Linked DNA regions of Pontibacter liquoris. The protein of the gene in region 1 interacts with the protein of each later gene in a pairwise test. Links are inferred from orthologs where the notes say so. Each region holds a gene or a part of one and is shown on either strand. Other genes may lie near its edges. The genes, in order: priA and LWL52_RS19890.

The links.
Region 2: the proteins of priA (region 1) and LWL52_RS19890 interact in binary tests that used the Escherichia coli proteins (3 or more experiments, as listed by UniProt). The link is inferred for Pontibacter liquoris from one-to-one orthologs.

What each region holds. Positions count from the first base shown.
Region 1 is NZ_JALEBG010000001.1:769,468-779,689, forward strand. What follows is about bases 3,355-6,455. They hold priA (replication restart helicase PriA), read right to left. Parts: upstream 6,121-6,455; coding sequence 3,589-6,120; downstream 3,355-3,588. Other genes in these bases: LWL52_RS03165 (hypothetical protein), read left to right, coding at 3,355-3,390; LWL52_RS03175 (hypothetical protein), read right to left, coding at 6,213-6,455. Outside these bases: LWL52_RS03155 (M14 family metallopeptidase), read left to right, coding at 1-2,385; LWL52_RS03160 (DinB family protein), read left to right, coding at 2,646-3,170; more of LWL52_RS03165, read left to right, coding at 3,211-3,354; more of LWL52_RS03175, read right to left, coding at 6,456-7,652; LWL52_RS03180 (M20/M25/M40 family metallo-hydrolase), read right to left, coding at 7,760-9,061; LWL52_RS03185 (GNAT family N-acetyltransferase), read right to left, coding at 9,126-9,695; LWL52_RS03190 (outer membrane beta-barrel protein), read left to right, coding at 9,856-10,222.
Region 2 is NZ_JALEBG010000003.1:668,597-678,686, reverse strand. What follows is about bases 4,646-7,614. They hold LWL52_RS19890 (single-stranded DNA-binding protein), read right to left. Parts: upstream 6,384-7,614; coding sequence 5,907-6,383; downstream 4,646-5,906. Other genes in these bases: mutY (A/G-specific adenine glycosylase), read right to left, coding at 6,491-7,585; gldE (gliding motility-associated protein GldE), read right to left, coding at 4,646-5,781. Outside these bases: LWL52_RS19920 (acyl-CoA dehydrogenase FadE), read left to right, coding at 1-62; LWL52_RS19915 (glycosyltransferase family 2 protein), read left to right, coding at 235-978; LWL52_RS19910 (hypothetical protein), read left to right, coding at 1,345-1,572; ATP-dependent DNA helicase RecG, read right to left, coding at 1,580-3,679; gliding motility lipoprotein GldD, read right to left, coding at 3,930-4,472; more of gldE, read right to left, coding at 4,510-4,645; LWL52_RS19880 (HU family DNA-binding protein), read left to right, coding at 7,920-8,225; LWL52_RS19875 (tetratricopeptide repeat protein), read left to right, coding at 8,292-9,164; LWL52_RS19870 (Rne/Rng family ribonuclease), read left to right, coding at 9,375-10,090. UniProt on the Escherichia coli protein: Plays an important role in DNA replication, recombination and repair. Binds to ssDNA and to an array of partner proteins to recruit them to their sites of action during DNA metabolism. Acts as a sliding platform that migrates on DNA via reptation.

The DNA.
Region 1 (10,222 bases):
AACCGCATTAAAGTGCAGGAATATGGCCATACCTACGAGGGACGGCCGCTGGTGCTGGCCTACATTGCATCGGATGAAAACCTGCCGCGCCTGGAGCAGATCCGCGAAAACAGCCTGCGCATGGCAGGTATGGCCAAAGGACAGGTAGAAGGCAACCAGCCGGCTATTGCCTGGCTTAGCTACAACGTGCACGGCAACGAGGCCGTAAGCTCGGAGGCGGTGATGCAGGTACTTTACGACCTGGTGAACCCGGCAAACGAGCAGAGCCGGCAGTGGCTGCAGAACGAAGTGGTGCTGCTGGACCCTTGCATTAACCCCGATGGCCGCGAGCGCTATGTGCAGTGGTACAAGCAGGCCTCTAACCGCGGCGGCAATGCCTCGCCTTACGCCTGGGAACACTGGGAGCCATGGCCGGGCGGACGCCCCAATCACTATTACTTTGACCTGAACCGCGACTGGGCCTGGCAAACGCAGATAGAAACAAAGCAGCGCATAGCCGTTTACAACCAGTGGCTGCCCCAGGTGCACGCCGACTTCCACGAGATGGGACCGGAGGCGCCGTATTATTTTTCGCCGGCGGCCAAGCCTTACCACGAAAGCATCACGCCCTGGCAGCGCCAGTTTCAGAACACCATTGGTGAGTATAACCGCCAGTACTTCGATAAGAACAACTGGCTATACTTTACCCGCGAAGAATATGACCTGTTTTACCCCAGCTACGGCGATACATGGCCTACCTACAATGGGGCAATCGGCATGACCTACGAGCAAGGCGGCTCGGGCCGTGCAGGCCTGGCGTATATAAAAGCCGATGGCGACACGCTGACCCTCACCGACCGCATTGCACACCACGTAGCGGCCAGTAAGGCAACCCTGCAGGCGGCTTCTGAAAAGGCCGACCAGCTGAAGCAGGAGTTCCGCAAGTACTATGACAACAATCTGAACCACCCGGGCGGTACTTACAAAACGTTCGTACTGAAAGCTACCGACCAGAATGCCGAAAAAATACAGCAACTGGCCAACTACCTCGACCGGCAGCAGATCGCCTATGGGTATGGCAGCAAGAGCAAATCCGCGAAAGGGTTTAACTATACCACTGGCAAGAACGAAAGCTTTAAAGTAGGCGATAACGACCTGGTGGTAAGTATGTATCAGCCGAAATCCACGCTGGTAAAGGTGCTATTCGAACCCGAGTCCAAACTGGAAGACTCGCTGACCTACGACATTACGACTTGGGCCATTCCGTACGCGTATGGCTTGCAGGCTTATGCGCTTAAAAACCGCCTCGAGCCCGCTTCCGCTAAATCGGCTGTGGCGGCTGCGCCAGCTATTTCTGTTGCCCGCCCTTATGCTTACCTGGCGCGCTGGAACAGCCTGGAAGACCTACGTTTCCTGGCAGACCTGATGAAGCATGATATCAAGGTTCGTGTTTCGGAGAAGCCTTTTGAAATGGGCAAAACGCAGTATGCTCCCGGCACCCTCATTATTACCCGCAGTGGCAACGAGCGCCTGGGCGATAAACTGGATGCTACTGTGCGCCAGCTGGCAGCTACGTATAATGTGTCGCTTCAGGCTACCGAAACAGGCTTTGCTACCAGCGGTGGCGACTTTGGCTCGGGCAGTGTGCATGCTATCAAAATGCCGAAAGTAGCCATCATGACAGGAGAGGGCGTTTCGGCGTACGGTTTTGGCGAAGTATGGCACTATTTTGAGCAGCAGATCAACTACCCGGTTACAGCCATCAACACCGCTTATTTTAGCAGGGTGCCACTTCAGGAGTTTGACGTGCTTATCCTTCCGGATGGCTCGTACGGCGAGGTGCTGAATGAGAAAACGCTCGGAGCCGTGACAGACTGGATAAAGGCGGGCGGCAAACTGATCGCGATGGAAGATGCCGCAGGCTTTCTGGCCGGCAAAAAAGGCTTCAACCTTAAACTGAAAGGGGAAGACGAAGAAGAAGCGGGCAAGGACAAGGCGAAAGCTGAAAAAGGCAAAAGCCCGTACGCTGCCCTGCAGGTATACGGCCAGCGTGAGCGCCAGGAACTGAGCGACATGGTGCAGGGAAGCATTTACCGCGTGGACCTGGATAAAACCCATCCGCTGGCCTTTGGCTACGATGATACCTATTATGCCCTGGTGCGGTCGGCCAATGCCTTTGAGTTTTTAGAGGATGGCTGGAACGTGGGCGTGCTGAAGAAGAAAAACTATACTACCGGTTTTGTGGGTACACAGGCAAAGCAAAAGCTGCAGGACGCCATGATTTTGGGCACCCAGGAGATGGGCCGCGGGCAAGTCGTGTACCTGGCCGATAACCCGCTCTTCCGGGCTTTCTGGCAAGGCGGCAAGCTGCTTTTTGGCAATGCCGTGTTCATGGTAGGCAGGTAATTCCTGCGCCGAAATTACTTTTTGAAAATCCCCTTGCCACTATAGGCAAGGGGATTTTTGTTTTAGAAGAAGTTGCAGGATGAAACTAGCCGCAGCAAAGTATGAAACCGGGCCGAGGCTGGCTTTGCAAAGTCAGTAGCATGTTTGCAGGGGTAAAGTATAAACTCACAGGCTTTTTCGGAGGAAGGATGCTGTAGGCGCTTTGGTAAAATTAAGTACCTTCGCAGGTAGAAACAGATGCTGCCACAGGCAAGATAAAAATGAGCACCATAATTACGTTCCCGCAACCAACAGAGTATAGTCCCGCTTTTGCAAACTATATACAGGAAGCGCAGGCCGAAGACCTGCTGGAAGGCCTCACCGCTAGTTATACTTACATTGCCGGGTTAATGCAGGAGCTGAGCGAGGAGAAACTGCTGCACCGCTATGCAGCGGGGAAATGGAGTATAAAAGAGTTGTTGGTGCACATGATGGATGCCGAACGGATCTTTGCTTACCGCGCGCTGCGCTTTGCCCGCCAGGACAAAACAGAACTACCGGGCTTCGACGAAGGTATTTATGTAATACCTTCCAAAGCGGATGCCCGCGATATGATGGCCCTGCTTGCCGAGTATACGGCTGTTCGAACCGCCACCATCGCCCTTTTCAGGAGCTTTGATGCGGAAGCATTGCAACAGACCGGCGTGGCCAACGGCAACGTTTGCTCGGTGCGGGCACTGGGCTACGTGATCCTCGGCCACGAAATTCATCACCTCAAAGTAATCCGGGAGCGCTACCTGGCGTAAACCATCAGAAACGTATTCTTAACTAATTAACAGCCATTCCATGCAGAACCGGAGGTTTTATCGCATTGTACTTACTATTGTCTGTTTTGTGTTTGCCGGACTAAACGGGTATAAAATTATGATGGGCAACTATAGCAAGCTGGATATTTTCCTGACTGTTGTGTTCCTGGTGTTCGGGATCCTGTACCTGGTGATGTTACTGCGCAAGCAGGACCTGTAGGAGCGGGTATAAACGGGAAAAACCTGAAAGCTAATTTATCTTTTTGGGGATAGATCAGACTCTCAGGTTTTCAACTTTTAGCCAAAGGTATCTATCTATACGTAGGGCTGGGGCAGGAGTTGTAACAGATGCTGAAAATAAAAAATAAATTTTCCTGCCGTCTTCCGGTTGCTTTTTGCCTGGCCTGCAGGGCTTTGGCTACACCGGATCTACATCGGCTACAATGCGCAGCCCTTTGAAATCAGGCAGCAGCTTCACGTTAAAAATGGCCTGGGCGATCTGTCCTTTAGCAGCTTTCAGGTTGGTATGCTCGCGGGGCAGCTTGATATGGATCTCCTGCAGAAACAAATTCCGAATCTTGAAGATGTAGGGCACTTCCGGCCCGAGCACCTGCTGCTTACCCAGCCGGTCGGCCAGGTCCTTGGCCAGCACAATCGCCGCGTTCTCAGCGGTGTGTTCCTCCCCATGTTTCACCGTGATGCGGATCATGCGCACAAAAGGCGGGTAACTGAAGCGCAGCCGCTCTTCAATTTCATGCTCGTACAGGCTCTGGTAATCGTTGCTGTGCACTTTTCGGAAGATAGGCTGCAATGGGTCACGGGTCTGGATGATCACGGCGCCGGGCTTGCCTTTGCGCCCCGCCCGGCCGCTTACCTGCACAAACAGCTGGTACGCCCGCTCGTGCGCCCGGAAATCGGGGAAGTTGATGATCGTATCGGCATTCAGGATACCGACCAGACTCACGTTCTCAAAATCCAGTCCTTTCGTAACCATCTGCGTGCCCACCAGCACATTGGTGCGGCCGGTCTCGAAATCGGCGATGATCTGCTGGTAGCTGTTCTTCTTTTTGGTCGTGTCCAGGTCCATGCGCTGCACTTCGGCATTGGGCAGCAATAGTTTCAGCTCGTCCTCCACCTTTTCGGTACCAAAGCCCATACTTTTCAGTGTGGTAGCCCCGCAGGCCGGGCAGTCGTGGGGCATGTGCTCGTGGTAGCCGCAGTAGTGGCAGCGCAGCTCGTTGTTATACTTGTGGTACGACAGGCTCACGGCGCAGTACTTGCACTTGGGTATCCAGGAGCACTCCTCGCAGGAGATAAAGGGCGCGTAGCCCCGGCGGTTCTGGAACAAAATCACCTGCTCCTGGCGGTGCAGCCGTTCTTCAATAGCCGTTAAAAGCTTGGCCGAGAAGTGGCTGTGCATATTTTTGCGCTGCTGCTCCTCGCGTGTGTTCACCAGCTCGATGCTGGGCAACTGGGCTTTGCCGAAACGCTTGTTCATTTCTACCAGGCCCCAGCGACCACTCTTGCAGTTATAATAGCTCTCGATAGCGGGCGTGGCCGAACCCAGCAGCGTTTTGGCGCCCTGCAGGCTGGCCATGACCAGGGCCGTTTCGCGGGCATTGTAGCGTGGCGCCGGGTCATACTGCTTGTAACTGGCCTCGTGCTCCTCGTCGATAATGATGAGCGAGAGGTTGTGGAAGGGCAGGAAAACCGCCGAGCGCACGCCCACCACCACCTGGAAGCGCCCGGCCAGCACGCCCTGCCATACTTCGGCCCGCTCGTTATCCGAGAACTTGGAGTGGTACACGCCCAGCTTATCACCAAACACTTTCATCAGGCGCGTCACGATTTGGGCCGTAAGGGCAATTTCGGGCAGCAAGTATAATACCTGGCCGCCGCCTTCCAGGGCATGTTTGATCAGGTCGATGTATACTTCGGTTTTGCCACTGCCGGTGATGCCATGCAGCAGCACCGAATCTTTCTCTTTAAACAAACCCAGGATCTCGTCCTTAGCCTGCAGCTGGTGTTCCGACAAGGCCATGGGCATTTGCTGGGGCTCGTTGTCCATCGGGAAGCGCGACACGATCTGGTCGAACTGCTCCAGCACACCTTTTTTAATGAGCGTGTTAACCGACGAAGCCGACAGGTGCGGGTTGCCCGTGAGCGTACTTTTCTCCAGGCCTTTGTAGTTGAGGTGCACGTCCTGGTGCACGGGTACTTTCTGGAGGTAATTGAGCAGGATATCGAGTTGCTTGGGGAGCGGGGTCAGCTGGTTAAAAAGCTCTTCCAGCATGCCTTCTTCCTGCACAAAATGCTCTGAGAGGCGCACCTTCTTTACCACTTTGGGCGAGAACTTGTCGCTGACCTGCTCATAAATGATGATGGCCTCTTTCTGGATGAGCGACTTGATAAACTTATGTGAGCTTTTGAGCTGCAGCAGGTTGCCCACTTCGGTAAAAGTGAGGGCCTGGTTTTGCTGCAGGGCAAAAATGATTTTTTCTTCCTGCGGGGCAAGTATAAGCTCGTCTTCTTCGGGGTTATACTGCGGGTGCAGCTGTATGCGCGACTCGCTGCTCAGTTTCAGCGCAGAAGGAAGTGCCGCGTTGATCACCTCGCCCAAAGTGCACATATAATAGTCGGCAATCCATTTAAAGAGCTTGAGCTGCGGCGCCGTAATAATGGGCGTATCGTCGAGCACATCCAGTATATACTTGGCCTGGTACTCGGCTGGGGCATTTTCGTGGATCTCGGCCACAATGCAGCTTAGCACTTTCTTGGCTCCGAACTGCACAATTACGCGCGCCCCCACCAGCACCTCATCGTTCATCTCAAAGGGGATGCGATAAGTATAGAGCTTGGGTAGCGGCAGGGGCAGGATCACGTCGGCAAACAAGGTGACGCGGTCAACGGCCGGCTCCGGCGGAAAATTGAAATTCAGCAGTTCGGACAAGGGTGTTTCTACGTTAGCGTTTACAAAGGTCGTAAAAATTGCGGATTGTTGGCGGCTGATTACGCGAGAATCAAAAGGAAGGCAGCAGGCCCTTAAAACCGCATCCGGCCATACCTGTAATAGCCTTTACCGATGCCCAGCACAATATATTCCCGCTCCGAGACCTGGAAAGTAGCCGGAGGGCGCAGGTAAAAACTAGCCGCCGAGTCTGCTACGCTGTATTGAAGCGGCCGTAGCTGCTGGCTTCCGTCTGGCGCAACGGTTACATGCACCGGTACTGCTTCTTCCGGAAGGATGCTTTCTTCTTCGTTATTTTCAGCAGTATCGGCGTATCTGAAATTCAAATAAAGCAAATGCAGCGTGTCGCCGATGGCGGTAGCAAAATAGGAGCCCTGGAAAATGGCATTCCGGGGGCTGTGCTGCTCTTTGTTGATGGTGGTAATGTAGGTGGGTGTGCCTGCAGGCGAAAGGGAGGTCATAAGGATATCGTCATGATTCTGCGTGACATAGCCGCCGGCAGCCTGTGCAAACGTTACTTCCCCGATCAGCGTCGCCCCCTGTTTTCCGGCAGGTATTAAAGGGCCGAGCTGCAGGCTGCGCAGGCGCTGGCTGTGGTCGTCGTCTGGTTTGTGCCGCTTGTAGTCAAGTATAAAATCGGTATCAAACAAGCTGAAGGAAATCACCGGGTCCGGCATCTTGCCGTCAGGCAGCCGGTAGTAAAAGGTGCCTTTGGGTTCAGGGTTCTGGGTAACCACCGATGTGGCGGGCACAATGTAACCGGCTACCACCACGTCGCGCCCGGGAGTAAGCAGGAGCCGGGCCTGCAGCGGCCGGTATTGCTCATGGCCCAGGGCTTTGTTTGTTAGCCGGCCGTCATCGCTGAAGCGGTAAAGCTGAAAAGCGGCGGTAGCGGGGGCTGTTGCCCCGTCCCAGGTAAGTATAAAAGAAGACCCATCACGTTTTAACAATACTTCCTGTATTCTGCCTGTTGTCTTGAGGTCCTCCGTCCAGCGGGGTTTCAGGTCCTTTGAGAGCAGGGTGACGGAAGCGGGGCCGCTCGTCTCACCTGTCTGCACCAGTAGCAGGGTAGCCTTGTTTGGTTCCGTGGCAAAAAGCACCCGGCTGCCATACACGCTGCTGCCTAAAACCAGGATTTGCGGGTTATAGTTGCCTGTTTCGGAAATATGCTGTGCAAAGACCCGGGTGCGCCCGCCGCTGGAAAAGGTAGAGAGCACATAAAGTTTGTTATGCAGCAGCACCGCGCCCAAGAACCGGGAGGTTTGCCCCTGCGGCGTGCGCGGCAGCACCGCAATGGCCCAGAGCAGTTGCGCGTTCTGATCGTAGCGCTGCAGTGTAACCTGGTGATCCTGAACATAGGAGGCATAAAAGCCGGTACTGTTCGCCGCCACTACCTGCATTTGCTCCAGCTCCCGGGCTTCGTGGTTTACAGCAGGGCCCCAAGTAAAAACAGGCTGCTGTGCCCGGGTGGGTAAGCCCTGGAGCAAACAAACAAGCAGTAAGAAGTATCGCATGCGTACGGGTATAACTAACTATTCTCTCATACGAGTACTGCAGCAGTTGCGGTATGTGTAACTGTAGTATAAGGTGCAGCGGCAACTGCACCTTATACTACAGCTGGTTATTCTACCGTGGCCGTATCGACCCGGGTGGGGGTGTCGGTGCCATTTACAATTCCCTGCGAGGCCAGCGCAATGGCTTTTACCATGTTAGTCAGGTGGACCATGTCCAGCGTCTCAAATTCATCGTTCACGGTGTGGTAATAAGGATCCGTGTCTATCTGGTCCGAAGAAATTGTATGCGCCGGCACGCCTAAACGGGCCAGGGTGGCATTGTCGGAGCGGTAAAAGAGGTTCTGCTGCGGATAGGGGTCAGGATGAAGGCTGTACGCGGTGCCCTGCAGCCGTTTCTGCAGCAACTGGCCCATATCCGATTTCGCGTAACCCGTAATAAAGGCGCTGTTAGGTCCAAACTTAGAAGGCTTGCCGATCATCTCAATGTTAAACATGGCTACGATCTTATTTGGGTCCAGCTGCTCCGAAAAATAACGTGAGCCATAGCCGCCGATCTCTTCGGCTGTAAAGGCGACAAAGATCAGGGTGCGTTCCGGCTTGCGCTGCTTTTTATAGTATTCGGCCAGCATGATCATCGCGCTGGTGCCGGAGGCGTCATCGTCAGCCCCATTGGAAATGCTGTCGCCGTCCAGGGGCGCGCCAATACCAATGTGGTCGTAGTGGCCCGAGAACACCACCACTTCATCCTTGCGCTTGCCCTCCAGCATACCGGCCACGTTTTTGAGTTCCTGTTGCGTGACCTTGTTGGTTACCGACAGCTCAAAATCCGGTGCTGTGGGCTGATCGGTGAGCACAAAAGCAAGGCTGGGGCCTTTGCCCAGGCTTGTGGTGGTCGTGCCCTGCTCAGCGCGGTTCTTAAAGCCGTTAAAAGCTTTCTCATGTTTTGGGTTTACCAGCACCAGCGCATCCTGGCTGCCTTTCAGCAGCGGGCCCAGCACGGCCCGGAAGTTATCGTTCTCGCCAATGGTAACTACTTTGCGGCTGGCATCGGGCTGCCAACTGAGCTTTTCCTGCATGGTATAGGCAAAAAATCGATCAGCGGGTAGTTCCTGGCCGCTTAGCTTTGCTGCCTTGGTACCTGGCGCAAGGCGGTACACCGTAAAACTTTGCAGAAAATCGTTGTCGCCGGCCAGCGGAGCCAGGCCGATCCGCTTGAACTCGCCGGAGATAAAATCGGCGGCCTTGTCGATGCCCGGCGTAAAGGAGCCGCGCCCCTGCATGGCATCGGCACTCAGGGTCCTCACCAGGCGGGTGGTTTCCTTTTGCGAAATGGTTTTAAGCTTTTGTGCCGAGGCGGCCATACTCAGGCTAAGCGCGATCGCAGCCAGGGCCAGTCCTTTTTTTCTCATGGTGTAGCGGTAAGGTAGTTATAGGTATATAGTTGGTTTTGTGTTTAGCGCCGGGGCAGCCTGGCTAAGGCTCTTGCCGTGCCTGCCATTCCTGTCGGAGCAGGCTGTATACTTCCAGGTCGTGAAAAGCCCCGTTCAGGTACTCGCTCTGCCGCTGCACGCCCTCCAGCAAAAAGCCCAGCTTTTGCGGAATGTTGCTGCTTCGGGTGTTTCCAACGCCCACTTTGATCTGGATCCGGTTCATGTGCAGGTCCTCGAAAGCGCACTTTACCAGCGCCTGGCAGCTCTGGCGCATGATGCCTTTGCCTTGCAAGGCTTCGCTTAAATAGTAGCCGATCTCGAGCTTTCTGTTCAGGTAATCTATTTCTTTCAGGCTGATGAGCCCGGCTACTTCGCCGCGGTACAGGATCACAAACACTTTGTCGGAGGTATTTGCTTTGTCAGTCACATACTTCAGAAACGAGCGCGTGTCGGCCTCTTCCTGGCTTGCATCCACAAACGGCAGCCATTGGCGCAGGTAGTCCCGCTGGGTATCAATGAGGTGGAAAAGGGCGGCAGCATCGGCCAGGGTAACCGGCCGCAGGTATATTCCTTCGGTAACCGGCAGCAGGGCAGGAACTTCATTCTTTTTCATAGTATAGGCGGCATAGGCAGTGTTTAATCACCTCAAGATAGATGCTTTCGCTAAATCGGCCCAAAATCACTACAACAAAGTTATAGTTTCTATAGTTAAATGATTTTAATATGTTGAAAATCAGGAAGCAAAATAAATTTAAATACTGTGAGGGGAATTTATGATGAAAAGATTACAGATAGTTTTGGTGGGTACGCTGTTGCTGCTAGCGATGCATAGCGCAACTGCGCAGGAAATGAAAATCGGGGCCAAAGTAGGCGTTAACTTTTATAATATCAGCGATGATCCCAACATTACGGAAGATGATACCGGTATCGGCACGGAATTCGGCATTTACGGGCGCATCGGGAATCGCTTATTTGTGCAGCCGGGCGTAGAGTTTGTCACCCATAAAACATTTGCCGTTACTACCAACCAGCTGCGGCCGGGCGAGCGTGATGCGTTTGTGGCGCAGTACCTGCGCGTGCCGGTTTTATTGGGTTACCGCATGGAGGTGGATGGCGATTATGTAAGAAGCCTGCGGCTGA
Region 2 (10,090 bases), on another replicon or contig:
CCAAAGAGGCACGCCGCCGCATTGCTGCCCGCCTGATAGAGGCAAACGAATACGTGTATTAATTTTTGATTGCTTCAAGTATAAAGAGGCCCGTTCCGGCAGGAATGGGCCTCTTTTTTGCTTTTTAAAGAGGGTAACAACCGCAGTTTTCCCAGGAAGATAGCCGAAGGCGGGCAGGTAGAAGCGGTTTTGCCGTATTAGAAATAGCACGCCAGCTAAAATAAACCAGGAGCTATGGGAATAACCTGTTTGATCCCTTTTTACAATGAGCGCGAACGCATCAGCCAGGTATTGGAGGTAATTACAACTATACATGCTGTTACGCAGGTGCTTTGTATCGACGATGGCTCTACCGACGGAACAGCGGAGCTGATACACCGGCATTGCGCCGGGGCGGAGGTGGTGCGCCTGCCATACAACAAAGGAAAAGCGGCCGCTATCCGGTTCGGCCTGAAGTATGTGCGCCAGGAGCATGTGTTGCTGATGGATGCAGACCTGCAGGACATCAACAAAAAAGAACTGGTAGCCGCCATAGAAGCCTATACTTCTCATGCGGCAGCCATCGATATGCTGATACTCCGGCGCATCAACGCACCCTGGTTTGTGAAATGGTACCGCAGCGATATTCTGCTGTCGGGGGAGCGGCTGCTACGCAAGTATGACCTGGCGCAAGCCCTGCTGCATCCCATTAAATGCTACCAGCTGGAAGTGGCCATTAATCGCTACATGCTGCACCATAAAAAAGTGGTGCGCTGGATGCCCTGGTCGGCTATAAACACCTATAAAGTAGATAAACTGGGTGTGATCGACGGCTCGCGGAAAGAGTTTAAGATGTATGTGGATATTGTTTCTTATGTAGGATTCGCACACATGATGCTGCAACTGGCCTCCTTCACAAAACGGCTCCGCCACGAAAGGCAGCAAAAGGGATACTCGAACCTTAAAAAGCAGCTTGCCTTGCTCACCTTTAAAAGATAACAGGAGCTGTTTTATACTTAGCATGGCCTTGCCAGCAAGTTTTTAGCTGGCTATACTTCAAGGGTAGCGCAGTCGGTTATTGGCTGCTACAGGTATAGCAGTAATGCTATTGTTTCGCGTGGAACGAATGTATGAAGCTGGTGCAGGCTAGTGATGCTGCAGTGGCTGGTTATCGTTAGAGATGGGAGGGGAGCTTTCATGTATAAAATTCCCAGTTCTGCGTAAGTTTTCCCATCACCGGAAAACGAAAGCCCTGCAAGGTATAAGAAAGCCGCTTTTAACTTTAAATACCGCATTTCCCTAATATTGGCACATGGCTTGAAGCAGAAGCATCAGACAAGACGTTTCACTTCCAACAGGCGCCACATGGATTTTAAAATTTTACTTAAAGTACTTCCCTTTACTCTCTTACTCCTGGCTGGCCGTTTTCTGAAAGAAGCTTCCGCTCCAACAACTGTCGCCAGCAAACCTGCCGAAATCCTGGCGCACAACACGGTGCAGCCCGTAAGTCAGTTGATTGTTGCTACCGGTAAGGACCAGCTGGTTGTTGCCACCGGTAAAGAAATAAAGCCCCTTCCTGGCAAAAGGCTCTAACACTTTTTTAGCTGATCCGGCTCCAGTTCACTGCATATGCGCTTAGGGATTGAATGTGTCGCCGGATATTCTGGTTTTGTGCCTGCTCCAGTTGCGGATCGGCCTGCAGCACGCGTTGCGCCGCTGCCCGCGCCTCCTGAAGGATTGGCGCATCTTTGGCCAGGTCGGAGATCAGTAGGTCCAGCACGCCGCTTTGCTGCGTGCCCATCAGATCGCCGGGGCCGCGCAGTTTCAGGTCGATGTCGGCAATCTCGAAGCCGTTGTTGGTGCGCACCATCGTCTCCAGCCTTGTTTTGCTGTCTTTGCTCAGCTTGTAGCCCGTCATCAGGATGCAGTAGCTTTGCTCGGCGCCCCGGCCTACGCGCCCGCGCAGCTGGTGCAGCTGCGACAAGCCAAAACGCTCGGCACTCTCAATCACCATTACTGAGGCATTCGGCACGTTCACGCCAACCTCGATCACGGTGGTGGCTACCATAATGTGCGTCTCGTGCTTTACAAAGCGCTGCATCTCGTAATCTTTGTCCTGCGACTTCATTTTGCCGTGTACCATACTTACCTTATACTCCGGGAAAGCGCGTTTCACGCTCTCATAGCCGTCCATCAGGTCTTTGTAGTTCTCCATCTGCTCCGATTCCTCTATAAGCGGGTACACAATGTATACCTGGCGGCCCAGCTTTATCTGGTCGCGGATAAACTGGAAAACGCGCAGGCGGTGCGAGTCGAAGCGGTGCACGGTCACGATCTCTTTCCGGCCCGCCGGTAGCTCATCAATTACCGATACATCCAGGTCGCCATACAAGGTCATGGCCAAGGTGCGAGGGATCGGGGTAGCCGTCATTACGAGTACATGCGGGATTATGCGCGGGTTCTTGCGCCACAGCTTGGAGCGTTGCTCCACGCCGAAGCGGTGCTGCTCGTCCACAATGCACAGGCCCAGGTTCTGGAACTGCACCACTTCTTCGAGCAGCGCGTGCGTGCCCACAATCATTTTCATCTCGCCGGAGCGCAGTTGTTCGTGCAGCACCTTGCGTTCGCTGGTTTTGCTCGAGCCGGTCAGTTTGCCCAGGTTAATGCCTAAGCTGTCGGCAAATTTCTTCAGGCCCACATAATGCTGGTCGGCCAGGATCTCGGTCGGCGCCATCAGCACCGACTGCGCCCCGTTGTCGGCCGCAATGAGCATGGTAATAAATGCCACAATGGTTTTGCCGGAGCCCACATCTCCCTGCAACAGCCGGTTCATCTGCTTGCCAGCTGTCAGGTCTTTGTAAATTTCCTTTACCACCCGCTTCTGCGCGTTGGTCAGATCAAAGGTGAGGTGATTTTTATAGAAGTCGGTGAGCGTGGGCACCTGGTTAAATACCTGGCCTTTGAGATCGGCTTTGCGCACCAGCTTTTGCCGGAACAGGCGCAGCTGTATGTAGAAAAGTTCCTCGAACTTCAGCCGGAACGTGGCCGCTTTATACTTCTCCGCCGACTCCGGGAAATGAATGTTGCGCAGCGCATTGCGCTTGTCCATAAGCCGGTAGTGGTCGATGAGCTCTTCGGAAAGGGTTTCCTGCACCTGTGGCAGCGCCACTTTTAGCAGGTGCTCCATCATCTTACTGATGACTTTGCTGTCGATGCGGTGGGCTTTTAGCTTTTCGGTGGTATGGTACACGGGCTGCAGAAAGGCCGAGGTTTGTTTCTCCTCTTCCAGCTCCTCCAGCTCGGGGTGCGCCATACTATAGCGGCCGTTAAACTCGGTGGGCTTGCCGAACACGATGTAATCGGTATGGTTCTTCAGCGTTTTCTGCATCCACTGCACGCCCTTAAACCAGACCAGCTCCAGCTGGCCGCCATCCTCGTCTACCAGCGTGGCTGCCAGGCGTTTCTTGCGTCCCTCGCCCAGCACTTCTTTGCCCCGGATGCGGCCGCGCACCTGCACATACGGCATGCTTTCGTCCAGCTCGGCTACTTTGTAGAACTGCGTACGGTCGAGGTAGCGGAAGGGGTAATGCTGGATAAGGTCGCCGTAGGTGAACATGTTGAGCTCTTTCTGCAACAGCTCCGCCCGCATCGGCCCCACGCCTTTCAGGTACTCTAGCTTTGTATGGAAAAAGTTGCTCAAGGCTTTGGCTAAGGGTTCCGTATGAAGTATGGCAAGTATACGTACAAAAATAAGCAAAAGCCCCGACAGGTTGAAGTGCTGCCGGGGCTTTATACTTTATATATACTTGCTTTATACTTGTGCATCAAGTCTCAAAACCTCGCAGTGTGCGCAGCTCCTGCGAGTGTCTGGTGCTAGGTATCCAATCAGGCACTCGCAGCTACGAGGTAATCAGTTTATACTTGCTGATCAAACAAGCATGTATAAACACCTACTTCTCTTCCCGCCACTTGAGCGTGTTCAGCAAATGGATAATATCTTTTTTTACGAATTCAATTACCGGAGCCAGCGAGTCGTTGGCGGTAGCGGTGCGGAAGTATAAAGCGCCGCGCAGGAAGTGCTCGGTGGAGTCGGTAACGTAAAATTGGAACTGGCTGGGTACTTCGCCGGTCAGCTCAAACACAGCGGCTATATCGCCGGCCGGTGTTTTTATCTCCGATTCCTCAATAGAATAGGCCTTGATCTGGTGCTTGGACGTAAGCTTGCGGGAGTCTTCGATGAGGCTGTTGAGGACCTTGTCGCTGTGGCCGATGTTTTTGTAGGTAAGCTGCACGTTGGCACCCAGCTGCGGGTAGATGATGTTGATCCAGTGCGGCTGCGCTATACCCGAAGAATCGGGGCGGATCTTGGCATACTTAGAGTACTCAAAGGTATAAGGGTGCTGCGCCGGCAGGGACTGGTAGGCCGCTGTGGGCAGATCGATGCGGTTATAGCCTTTGGGTTTGGGTGTATACTCGGCACTGCAGGCGGCCATGGCAGCAGCCAGGCTCACCCACAAAAATGCTTTCAGCTTAGCCAACTTTATGGTAGTTTTCTTTTTTAGTGGCAACATTTATCTTCACTCGTTTTACACGCTTTAAGTCCGCCGACTCGATGGTGAAATGGAAACGGCCGTAGGAAGTTGCCTGGCCCACTCTCGGAATATTGGAGAAGAGCGCCAGCATCAGGCCTGCCACTGTTTCGTTGTCGCCTTTTACCTCGTTAAAAGCATCAAAAGGTACTTCTGTTATTTTACAAAAATCGTGTAGCGACGTTTTGCCGTCAAAGATATAGGTATTTTCGTCGAGTTGCGAGTAGATGATATCATCGTCATCGTCAAACTCGTCGTTTATCTCGCCCACAATTTCTTCCACAATATCTTCCAGCGTCAGCAGGCCCGAGGTGGTGCCATACTCGTTTACCACAATGGCCATGTGCACATGCTTTTCTTTAAAATCCTGGAAAAGGTCGGAGATGCGCTGTGTTTCGGGCACAAAAAAAGGCGGCCTGATGAGCTGCTGCCAGTTAAAACCAGCAGTTTCGGCCAGGTAAGGCAGCAGGTCTTTTATGTAGAGGATACCTTCTATTTTATCCATGCTCTCGGAGTAGACCGGAATGCGCGAATAGCCCCATTTCACAATTTGCGGCAGTAACTGGGGCAGCGTGGCCGATGTGCTGAAAGCTTCCATATCGATGCGCGGGCGCATGATCTGCCGTACCGTAATAGAGCCGAAATTCACTACGCCCCGCAAAATGCGGCGCTCTTCCGGCGAGGAGTCCTCGTTGGTCAGGGCCACGTCTAGGTTATGGTGCAGGTCTTCGATGGTATGGTTGTAGCCCCGGATCATGTAATGCTTTTCGATGTGGCCGCTGATAGCCATCAGCAGCTGCGAAAGCGGACTGGTAATGGTTTGCAGGGCCCGCAGAAAGGGAGCAGTGCGCCGGGCAATGTCAAGCCGTTTTTTCTGGGCGTATACTTTGGGCAATACCTCGCCGCAGAAAACGATAAGGAACGTAACAAACAGCAGGCAGGCAATGAGTGCACCGGCTGGCAGGCTGGTGGTGCCGTACAACTGCCAGGCTACATAAGCAAACAGTGTAATGATGCCTACATTGATGCCGTTGTTGAGTACCAGAATGTTGGTAAGCAGTTTGCGGGGCTGCTGCAGGAGGGAGTAAACCAGGAGCTCCGATTTTTTGGTGCTGGTTTTACAGCGTGCGATCTCCTGCTCGCTAAGCGAGAAAAAAGCTGCCTCCGCCCCCGATGTGAGGGCAGAGAGCAGCAATAGGAGAAACCCGGCCACAAGAGCTATTATATATTCTATCCTGAGTAAAGGAAGAGCATTCTGAAATAGCTGGATAAAACTATAACTCAGGGGGTCGCCGGAATCTATACTGTCCAAGATCAGATGATTTAGTTACACATAGGTTAGAACGGCAGGTCGTCCGGCTCATCGCTGTTCTGGAACGATGAGGCATTGCTGCCTGCCGAAGAAGCAGCGCTTCCGCCGCCAAAGCTGCCCGAAGAAGCAGCAGTTGATTGTTCCTGGAAGTTGCCGCTACCGCCATTTTCTGAGCGGCCGCCCAGCATGGTCATGTTATCGGCTACAATCTCGGTGCTGTAGCGTTGCACGCCTTCCTTGTCCTGGTAATTATTAGTGCGGATCTTGCCTTCGATGTAGACAGACTGGCCTTTGCGCAGGTATTTTTCGGCTACCTCGGCCAGGCCACGCCACAGCACAATGTTGTGCCACTCGGTACGCTCCTGCTTGGCGCCGTTTTTGTCTTTAAAGGTTTCAGAAGTCGCAATCGGGAAACGGGCTACTGCCACGCCACCTTCCAGGTGACGGATCTCGGGGTCCTTGCCTAAGTTCCCTACCAGGATTACTTTGTTTACACTTGCCATGATTTCTAAGATAATATTTATGTGAATTGGGCTACTCCAGCAACCAAGCTGGAGGCAATATGGCTTACTGAACCAGATAATGCTTTGTTGGCCTAAATAGTTTCAGTCTATAAATATACTAAAATCTTGGCATCTTTCAAATAGCTGTTTATAAGAATTGGTTTTGGTAATTGCTCTATTTGTGGCACGGTATAAAGTGCCAGCCGGGTTTCCTGCAGCACCTCTTCTTTTAAAGGCGCCGGAAGCAGGATGCGGTAAAAGCGGGCGGTTAATTTTTGATGGCTGAGCACGTGGGTATAATCCTTTGCGGGCAGTTGCAACTGCGCCTCCTGCACCGGAATGCCGGCCGCTGCCAGCTCCTGCAGCAGCGCCTTCGGGGGCAGGTTTTTCTCGTCGCTTTCGTAGAGGTAAAAATCATACAAGCCCTGCCAGATGTCGCCTTCCAGGCGCTTGCGCAGGTAAAAAGCACCTGCCAGCTCAAATACCAGGTAATGGAAGTAACGCGGGCGCGGCTTTTTTGCTTTTGCTTTTACAGGGAGTTCCTGCACCAGGCCATGCGTAAAAGCAAAGCACTCCTGTTGCAGCGGGCAAAAGAGGCAGTCGGGTATAACGGGCGTGCACTGGATAGCGCCAAACTCCATAATGGCTTGGTTGTAAGTGTCCGGGGCATCAGCCGGCACCAGCGTATCGGCCAGTTGCTGAAAGATCTTGCGCGAAGCCGGCAGGGCAATATCATCCGACAGGCCAAACACACGCGCCAGCACCCGGAAGACGTTGCCATCCAGCACGGCCACCTGCTCTTTGTAGGCGAAGGCCGCAATGGCCGCCGCGGTGTAGGTGCCTACGCCTTTCAGTTTTAGCAGCTCGGCATAGGTATTCGGAAAGGTGCCGTTATACTGCTCTACCACCAACCGGGCCGTATGGTGCATGTTGCGGGCCCGGGAGTAATAACCCAGTCCCTGCCAAAGCCGCAGTACTTCGTCCTGAGGCGCTGCCGCCAGTGCTTCCACCGTGGGGTAAGCATCTACGAACTTCAGGTAATAGGGCAGGCCCTGCGCCACACGCGTTTGTTGCAGAATCACTTCCGAGAGCCAGATATAATATGGGTTAAGGGTGTCGCGCCAAGGCAGGCTGCGTTTGTGCTGCCCGTACCAGCGGATAAGCGTGCGGGCAAAATGCGCATGAGCGGAGGGGTGCATCATTAAAGTATAGCGGATGGCAGGTAAGCAGGAAATTGAACAGCCAAAGGTAGCAATTTGTTTTCAGCGGGGCTGAAAGGCAGTAACATACTGAGTGGTTGAAATATAAACTGCAAACCTGCGTTAAGGGGTCATGTGCCTTGTAAAATACACAGCCCGGGGTGTAAAAGTTTAACACTCAGCAGGTAATAATTTAAAGGTAATGCTTTTACTTATCGAAAAGTCAAACTACCTTTGTGCCCCGAAAATCACTAAGTCAGGCGGCAAGCTGCCTGCTTTTTCGGGTCGCAATTGGACGTGAATTTATCTTATTATTTAATTTATAAAACCTAAAAAAGTGACTAAAGCAGAAGTAATATCAGAGATTGCTGATAAAACAGGGATCGATAAGGCGGATGTGCAGGCTACCATTGAAGCTTTCTTTAAAGTAGTGAAAGACTCTATGGCCGATGGTAACAACATCTATGTGAGAGGTTTTGGTAGCTTTGTGAACAAGAAACGTGCGAAGAAAGTAGCTCGCAACATTTCCAAGAACACATCGATCATCATCGACGAGCATTTTATCCCAAGCTTCAAGCCATCTAAAACCTTCATCCAGAAGATCAAAAACAGCAAAAAAATCAAAGAGTTAGCGCATTCCTAATTCTTTTGTATCTTTGTTGTCTTCATTTTTGTTATTGATTCATAAATAATCCCTTACGCAGGAAGAATGTCACGGTCTCAAATACTGATAGTTGTTGCAGCCATTGCTTTGGTGGCCGCTATGTTCTTCTTGCCGAAGGTGATTGTAAACGAAAAGGACAAAGAAAGCTTTGCCAAAGACGGCGCAGCCGCAACGGCAGAGGGGCACTCGGCTGATGATGGCCATGGCCATGAGGCAGAAGCGACTGCTGCAAGCCCTGCGGGCGCGCACACAGAAGCAACGCCGGAACAGTTAATGGCGCTCACCACGGCCCGTAGCAAGTATAACAAGGCCACTGACGAACATGCGCGGGCAAAAATGGCCTCGCAGCTGGCAGATGCTTATTTTTCGGCCAGCAAGTATGACAGTGCCGGCTATTATTTTGAAGAGGCTGCCAAAGCCCGACCAGGCGAGACAACCTACAAAAAAGCAGGCGACAGTTATTACGAAGCCTTTACGTATGCTCCTACACAGGAGCGTGCCAACGAGCTTGGCGCCAAAGCCCGCGAGATGTATGAGCAGGTGCTGAAAAACAACCCCGCTAACCTGGATGCTAAAACGAATGTAGCCATGACTTACATTGCTACAACCAACCCGATGCAGGGCATTACGCTGCTGCGTGAGGTGATCTCGGCAGACCCGAAAAACGAGAAGGCGCTCTTTAACCTGGGCGTGCTTTCCATGCAGTCGGGGCAGTACGACAAAGCAGCGGAACGTTTCCAGAAGCTTGTTGACCTGAACCCGGAGAACGTGGAGGCTACTTTTTATTTAGGTGTATCGCTGGCCAAAACAGGAAAGCGCGACGAAGCCAGAACGCTGTTTAACAACGCGAAGGCCATGAGCAAAGACCCGGCCCTGACAGCCTCGGTAGATGAAGCGTTGGCAGAACTGGACAAGTAGAAAAAAGAAATTATTTATACAATCAAAAAAACAAGACTATGCCTTGCGGAAAAAAAAGAAAAAGACATAAGATCGCTACGCACAAAAGAAAGAAGCGCTTAAGAAAGAACAGACATAAGAAGAAGTAATTTCTTCTGCGTGATTTGAGGCCCACATTGCTCGTGCAATAGTGGGCTTTGGTCTATACATCCAACTAATCTTTGAGAGAAATTGAGTAACGAACTAATCATCAATTCTACTCAGGATGGCGAACGCATTGCGCTTTTACAGGATAAAAGGCTCGTAGAATATCACTTCGAACGAAAAGACACGAATTACATCGTGGGTGATATTTTCCTGGGCACTGTAAAAAAAGTAATGCCCGGACTAAATGCTGCTTTTATTGATATTGGCTACCAGAAAGATGCTTTCCTGCATTACCATGACTTGGGCGCCAATTTCAAAACCCTCAACAAGTTTGTAAAAACAGCACAGACACAGAAGAACGCAACCCCCAAACTCAACCAGTTTAAGTTTGAGCCGGAAATAGACAAACTGGGCAAGATAGCCGACGTCCTTAAAAAAGGGCAGCAGCTGCTGGTCCAGATCGTAAAAGAACCTATTTCCACCAAAGGCCCACGGCTTTCCTGCGAGATATCTTTAGCCGGCCGCTACCTGGTGCTGGTGCCGTTTTCAAACACGGTCAGCGTATCCAAGAAGATCGTCAGCAAAGAAGAACGCACCCGCCTCAAGCGCCTGATCACAAGTATAAAGCCGGAGAACTTCGGCGTGATCATCCGTACGGTGGCCGAAGGACGTGAGGTAGCAGAGCTTGACAAAGATCTGCGCAACATGCTCGACAACTGGGAGGAAGGGTTTAAGACATTGCGGGTAGCCAAACCATGTGATAAGATCATTGGGGAGCTCAACCGTTCTTCTTCCATTTT